DNA from 3 places in the Streptomyces sp. NPDC001848 genome. Region 1 is predicted to be linked to each of the others. Evidence: riboswitches for the same ligand, from Rfam matches in the RefSeq annotation. Region 1 holds a riboswitch; each other region holds the start of a gene.

The links. A riboswitch is a leader RNA that binds a small molecule or an ion and turns the genes downstream of it on or off. The one in region 1 is predicted to bind cobalamin.
Region 2: another riboswitch for cobalamin. It lies ahead of ACFYZJ_RS15900 (ribonucleoside-diphosphate reductase subunit alpha); the one in region 1 lies ahead of ACFYZJ_RS05885 (cobalamin biosynthesis protein).
Region 3: another riboswitch for cobalamin. It lies ahead of ACFYZJ_RS02155 (HoxN/HupN/NixA family nickel/cobalt transporter); the one in region 1 lies ahead of ACFYZJ_RS05885 (cobalamin biosynthesis protein).

The regions. Positions count from the first base shown of each region.
Region 1 is NZ_JBIATP010000002.1:626,301-628,491, forward strand. It holds gene ACFYZJ_RS05880 (cobyric acid synthase) at 1-336, opposite strand, end outside; gene ACFYZJ_RS05885 (cobalamin biosynthesis protein) at 333-1,289, opposite strand; cobalamin riboswitch at 1,389-1,530, opposite strand; gene ACFYZJ_RS05890 (hypothetical protein) at 1,801-2,103, shown strand; gene ACFYZJ_RS05895 (hypothetical protein) at 2,190-2,191, opposite strand, start outside.
Region 2 is NZ_JBIATP010000007.1:83,789-85,979, reverse strand. It holds gene ACFYZJ_RS15900 (ribonucleoside-diphosphate reductase subunit alpha) at 1-1,203, opposite strand, end outside; cobalamin riboswitch at 1,325-1,497, opposite strand; gene ACFYZJ_RS15895 (GNAT family N-acetyltransferase) at 1,515-2,021, opposite strand; gene mctP (monocarboxylate uptake permease MctP) at 2,102-2,191, opposite strand, start outside.
Region 3 is NZ_JBIATP010000001.1:473,519-475,709, reverse strand. It holds gene ACFYZJ_RS02160 (YcnI family protein) at 1-138, shown strand, start outside; gene ACFYZJ_RS02155 (HoxN/HupN/NixA family nickel/cobalt transporter) at 161-1,264, opposite strand; cobalamin riboswitch at 1,292-1,499, opposite strand; gene ACFYZJ_RS02150 (ArsR/SmtB family transcription factor) at 1,590-1,937, shown strand; gene ACFYZJ_RS02145 (hypothetical protein) at 1,995-2,191, opposite strand, start outside.

The DNA of each region.
Region 1 (2,191 bases):
GAGCTGCTGCTGCCGCCCCCCGTGGTACCCGCGCGCGCTCAGTTCACCGACCGGCTTGCCGAGCAGCACGACCTGGCTGCTCTGCTCGCCGCCCGGCTTGAGCAGCACGGGGTTCATCAGCGCGGTCGGTTCGATGCGGCACGCCTGGGCCTGCATGGCCTGCGCCCGGCCGATCTCGGCGCCCTCGCGCGTGACGAAGGAGTTCAGGGACATGTTCTGCGCCTTGAAGGGCGCGACCTTCACCCCCTGCCGGACCAGCCAGCGGCAGATCCCGGCGGTGACGACGCTCTTGCCGGCGTCGGAGGTGGTACCGGCGACGAGCAGTCCGCCGCTCATGAGGTCCGTCCCTTCGCGAGAAGCCTTCGTGCCACCAGGCGCCCGGCGACCGTGATGCCGAGCGCGAGCCCGCTCACGCGCCGGGACAGCCGTACGGTCCGCTCGATGTCGTCCGTGCGCACGGCGCGCCCGGCGCGGTTGAGTACCGGCCGGTGCTCCACACGCCCCCCGTACGACAGCGTTCCGCCCAGCCGGACGCCCAGGGCCCCCGCGAACGAGGCCTCCACGGGCCCGGCGTTGGGGCTCGGGTGCTTCGCGGCATCGGCGCGCCAGGCGCGCAGGGCGCCTCGCCGGTCGGGGCCCGTCGCTGCCGCGAGGACGGCGGTGAGCCGCGCACCCGGCCACCCGGCGAGGTCGTCGAGCCGTGCGGAGGCCCATCCGTAGCGCCGGTAACGGGGCGACTTGTGCCCGACCATGGCGTCGAGCGTGTTGACGGCGCGGAATCCCACGAGACCCGGCACCCCGGCCACGGCCCCCCAGGTGAGCGCGCCCACCACGGCGTCGGAGGTGTTCTCGGCGACGGACTCGACGACCGCCCGCGCGATCCCGTCCGCGTCGAGCGCCCGCGGATCCCGCCCGCAGAGATGGGGCAGGCGGGCGCGTGCGGCCTCCACGTCCCCCGCCTCCAGGGCGCGTCCGATGGCCCGTGCCTCCCGGGCGAGCGACGTGCCGCCGACCACGGCCCAGGTGGCGGCGGCGGTCAGGGCCACCGAGGCGGCAGGGGAGGTACGTACGGAGCGTGCGGCGACGGCCCCGAGCGCCACGGCACCTCCGGCGCACACGGCGGTGTGCAGCGCGCCCCACCCGCGGTGGTCCCGCCACAACACCCGTTCCACGGCCGCCGCGGCCCGCCCGAACGCGGCGACCGGATGCCCACGGCGAGGATCGCCCAGCAGGAGGTCACCGAGGAGGCCGGCGGCGGCGCCGTACGCGAAGACACGATCGGCACCCATCGGCTCAGCCGACCGTGTGGTCGGAAGGGGCCCGGTGACACAACCTCAATCGGCAGCCGCGCATGGCGATATGTCCTCACTCAGGGTGTCCACGCCCTGGTTCGACGAGACCGGCGGTGAGAGTTCCTGGCTCCCGGGAAGGTCCTCCCCGGTGACAGTGGCGGGACCGCGCCGGACTCGCACCGGCTTCCTCTCCTGCCGCCGTACTGGCTCCGGCAGTCCACCACGCGCCCAGAACAGCCGTCAACTTGCTCTTGACCTGCGGTGCTGTGGTGTGCCGAGTCCCACACCGCTGAAATCACGTCAGTTACGCGAATCGGTGCTTTTCGGAGTGAAGTGGCGGTCGAGGGGCGCGCGTTCCGGCGCGTGACTCGAAACGGCGCACCGGCCCGGTCCTCGCCTTTCGCCGTGCGGCGGGGTGTGCTTTGCTGGCCGAACTCGAGAAACCCGGCAGCGGACGGCGTCCGAGGGAACCGTCCGAGCGACCGTCCGGAGGACGGGAGGGACCCACATGGGGGACAGGGCCAAGGAATTCTCGGCGGGCGCGGGAGATCCCCACGCGCCGCATCCTTCGCCGGCGGCGGTGCTGGCACTCTTCTCCCTGACGACGGGGATGTTCGCGGTCGGAATCGGTGCGCTGGCCGCGCTGCTGGTGCCCGGAACCCCGGCGCGGGCCCTCGTGTGGCTGGTGGTCACCATCGTGGCCGCCGCCTGCGCGGGACTGTGGTGGGGCCTCACCCCGGTCACGGAGCGCCTCCGTGTCCTGGGCCGGGCGACGGCGGCGGTACGGCCACGCGACTCGCGCACCCCCTGACCCCGGGCATGAGAAACCCCCGCAGCGACACCGCTGCGGGGGTGACTCGTAGCGACACGGGTACGGGGGCCGAAGCGCTCCCGCCGTC
Region 2 (2,191 bases), on a different contig from region 1:
CGCGAGGGTGCGCATCATGCGGCCGTACAGGTCCCGGGCGGGGATCGTCCTCCTGGCGAGCCCCGCCGCCTCCGCCCTGCGGTAGGCGGCGTCGAACTCCTCGCCCCACAGGTCGGCCAGCTCGGGCACGTCCGAGGGGGAGAACAGCGACCACTGCTGGTCGGCGTCGACCCGGCGCATGAACTCGTCCGGGATCCAGTGCGCCAGGTTGAGGTTGTGGGTGCGGCGGGCGTCCTCGCCGGTGTTGTCGCGCAGCTCCAGGAACTCCTCGATGTCCGAGTGCCAGGTCTCCAGGTAGACGGCGGCGGCACCCTTGCGCCGGCCGCCCTGGTTCACGGCGGCGACCGAGGCGTCGAGGGTCTTCAGGAACGGGACGATGCCGTTGGAGTGCCCGTTGGTGCCGCGGATCAGCGAGCCGCGGGAGCGGATGCGGGAGAAGGCGATGCCGATGCCGCCGGCGTGCTTGGAGAGACGAGCGACCTGGTGGTAGCGCTCGTAGAGGGAGTCCAGCTCGTCCTTCGGGGAGTCGAGGAGGTAGCAGGACGACATCTGGGGGTGCCGGGTACCGGAGTTGAACAGGGTGGGGGAGGAGGGCAGGTAGTGGAGCCGGCTCATCAGCCCGTAGAGCGCGGCGACATCGTCCACGGACCGGGGACTGTCGTCCTCGGCGAGCCCGGAGGCGACGCGGAGCATGAAGTGCTGCGGCGTCTCGACGACCTTGCGGGTGGACGGATGCCGCAGGAGATAGCGGCTGTGCAGGGTGCGCAGGCCGAAGTAACCGAAACGGTTGTCGGCCTGTTCGTCCACCAGTGCGTCGAGACGGTCGGCGTGCAGCCGTACGAAGGCGGCGGTGCGGTCGGCGATGAGCCCTTCCCGGTGGCCGACGGCGATGGACTCGGTGAACGACGTGACGCCCTGGGAGGCGGCCTCGGCACGGATGCCGATGGTCAGCAGACGGGCGGCCAGACTCGAGTAGGCGGGGTCCTCGGGGATGAGGCCCGCGGCCGCCTCCGTGGCCAGCTCACGCAGCTCGGCGTCGTCGGCGTGGGCGGACCGGCCGCGCAGCGCGGCGGCGGCGACCCGGCCGGGGTCGGCGTCGGGGAGGTCTGCGGTCAGCTCGGTCAGGGTCCGCAGCAGCGCGGCACCCGGACCGTCGGTTTCCAGGCCTGCGGCTGAAGCCGGATCGGCTGGCGCGATGGTCACGTGGGGCTCTCCCTCGCTCGGCACGGGGCCTGGCGGAGGGCAGGGGCAGCTCACGAGCGCACGCGGCGTCGCGTCCACCGGCCCATTCCACGAGGCCCGGACGTCAGGGCACCCGGACCGGACGGCCGGGCGCACTGTCGGCAGGTCCTCGGACTGACGTTCGTACGACGGTATGCGGGCATACGTGTACGAGTACACCGTTGCGGGACAGTTCCGGATTCGCACCGGATTCCCCTGCGGCGACAGCGAGCATGAGCATACATCTTGTGTCAGGCCGCAACGCCACCCCCAGATGTTGTGCCGCCTTGCTCTCAGAGCGTCAACTCGTAGGTGAGGAGCGTGATGTGGTCGACAGCAGGGAGGGGGTTCCAGTCCCACTCGGGTGTGCGAACAAAGCCCAGGCGTTCGTAGATCCGGTGGGCGGTGCGCATCGCGGACTGGGTCGACAGGACCACCCGTACGCAGCCGTCCGTGGCCCGAGCGCGGTCGACGCAGGCCCGGACGAGGGCCTCTCCGGCGCCCCGGCCGCGCGCGGCGTGCGCCACCGCGAGCATCCGTATCTCGGCCTCCCCCGGTCCGGCGATGTCAGCCATGGGCCCGCCGGCCGGTACGAAGGTGACGCCGCCGAGCACCTGCCCATCCGCCACGGCCACCAGCACCTCTGCCGCGGCCGCCCGCTTGGCCACGTCCTTCAGTTCGTCGAGGTAGGTGTCGCTCTCTCCGAAGTCGAGGAGGCCGTCCCGGAGGTACGCCTGGGCGGTGATCTCGCCGAGCGTCTCGTACTCGTCGGGGTTCGCCTGCCGGATGGTGAGCTCCATGGGGCCGAGTGTGCCGTACAGGTACGACAACGGGCCGCCGGATTTCTCCGACGGCCCGTTGCCGCGCGTACGACGTGGGCTCAGTGCGAGGCGCCCGCCGTGGCCGGCGGCAGCTCCACCTGCACCCCCGGGTCGCCCGCGTCCGCCGTGTAGTCCTCCGGCTTCGTCTC
Region 3 (2,191 bases), on a different contig from region 1:
GCCGCCACCAGCGACTCCACGGCCCGCGGGCTCGGCATCGCCGGTCTCGTCGTAGGCGTCCTGGGCCTTGCCGCCGCGGGCTTCGCGATCGCCCGCGGCCGCACCACCGGCTCCTCCGCTTCCTCCGGAGACGAGTGACCGGCTCCCCGACCCGCCGGCGTCACCTGCCGTCGGCGGGGCGGGGAGCCCAGCGCTCCTCGACCTTCGCCAGGCGCCAGTACGCGAGGGCGGCCGCCCACACCACTACAAACAGCCCGACGATGACGAAGCCCACGTTGTCGAGGTCGAGCCCGGCGATCCAGCCCGTCACCGCGTCCCGCAGGTCCAGCTTGTCGTGCAACACTCCGACGAGCTCGATCGTGCCGATCAGGAAGGCCACCGCGATCGACAGTCCGGTGATGGTGAGGTTGTAGAACACCTTGCGGACCGGGTTCGAGAAAGCCCACTGGTAGGCGAAGTTCATGAACGTGCCGTCGAGGGTGTCGAACAGGCTCATCCCGGCCGCGAACAGCAGCGGCAGGCACAGGATGGCGTACCAGGGCAGCCCAGCCGCCGCCCCGCTGCCCGCCATCACCATCAGCGTGACCTCGGTCGCGGTGTCGAAGCCCAGGCCGAACAGGAAGCCGAGCGGGAACATCTGCCCGGGGCGGCTGATGGACCGGGTGAAGCGGCCGAGGATCCGGTTCATGAAACCCCGGGAGTCCAGGTGGGCTTCGAGTTCCTTCTCGTCGTACGTCCCCGCACGCATCGCCCGGAACACGCGCAGGATGCCCATCAACGCCACGAGGTTGAGGGCCGCGATGAGATAGAGGAACGAGCCGGAGACCGTCGTGCCGAGCACGCCGAGCACCTGGTGCGTACGGGAGTTCTCGTTCATCAGCCGCCCGGCCAGCTGGGTGCCCCCGGCGATCAGCGCGGCGAGCACCACCACCACACTGGAATGCCCGAGCGCGAACCAGAACCCGACCGACACCGGCCGCTTGCCGTCCGCCATCAGCTTGCGGGTGGTGTTGTCGATGGCGGCGATGTGGTCCGCGTCGAAGGCGTGCCGCATGCCCAGCGTGTACGCGGTGACGCCGAGCCCGATGCCGAACGCCTTGGAGCCGACCTCGTAGTGCTCGGGCACGACCAGCAGGAACAACACCCCGAACGCCGCCACGTGCAGGGCCGCGATCACCGCCAGCAGTCCGGCGGTCCGCAGGGTGTCCTCGCGCCGCCAGCGGAAGGAGGCGGCCTCGGGCAGGGCAGGGTCGGTCAGGGTCATACGGTCACGCTCCAGCACCTCGTGGATCACTTCGTGAGATGCCGTGGCCGGTCTCCTGGCTGACGGATCAACGCGCCCGCCCTAGCCTTCCCGGTCGACGTGCGACCAGTGGCGCCACCCAAAAAAGGGTGGCACGGGACGGGAACTCCCCGATCACAGTGGCGAGGGCCGCTCCGGCCTGAGTCCCTGGGGACTTTCACCGGTCTTCCCGAACACCACGGCCCGCCCACCTTAGGGCCGGGGCGGAACGCCTGCAAGACTGCACAGTTGCGCAGGTATCGAGAGGTATCGAAGATCACACGGGGACAGCTGGGAGAATGTGCGCATGCATCTCGTCCCCGCCGACCGCGCCGGCAGGCGCACCATCGACGGCCACCGGGTCTGCGAGGCCATCGAGGCCATCGGCGCCCCAGAGGCCGTACGCACCTGGGCCGAACGCTTCTCGCTGCTCGCCGACCCCGGCCGGCTCGCCCTGCTGCTGGCCCTGCACCGGGCCGGGCCGCTGGCCGTCTCCGACCTGGCGGTGGCGACCGGCATGAACGACCCGGCCGTCTCGCAGGCACTGCGGCTGCTGCGGACGGCCGAGGTGGTGGCGGGTGAGAAGGAGGGACGGATCGTCCGCTACCGGGTCATCGATCCGGTGGTGAACGAGCTGCTGAAGCAGGTGGCCTGACGAGGGCTCACCTCTTGTCGGCTCACTTCTTGTCGGCGCTCACCTCTCGTCGACGGCTCATTTGTTGTGGGAGGCCGGGTCCTTCTGCGGCGCCAGGTGGATGTCCTGGCTCGACAGCGTCATCGGCGACGAGGTGAAGGCCCGCAGCCGGATGCGGGTGCCCTTCTTGGGTATCGCGAAGCCCGTGCCCGGCGCCTGGATCCGGTACGTGGCCGAGGCGTGGGCGCCGACGGACGACGGGCCCTGGAGCACCT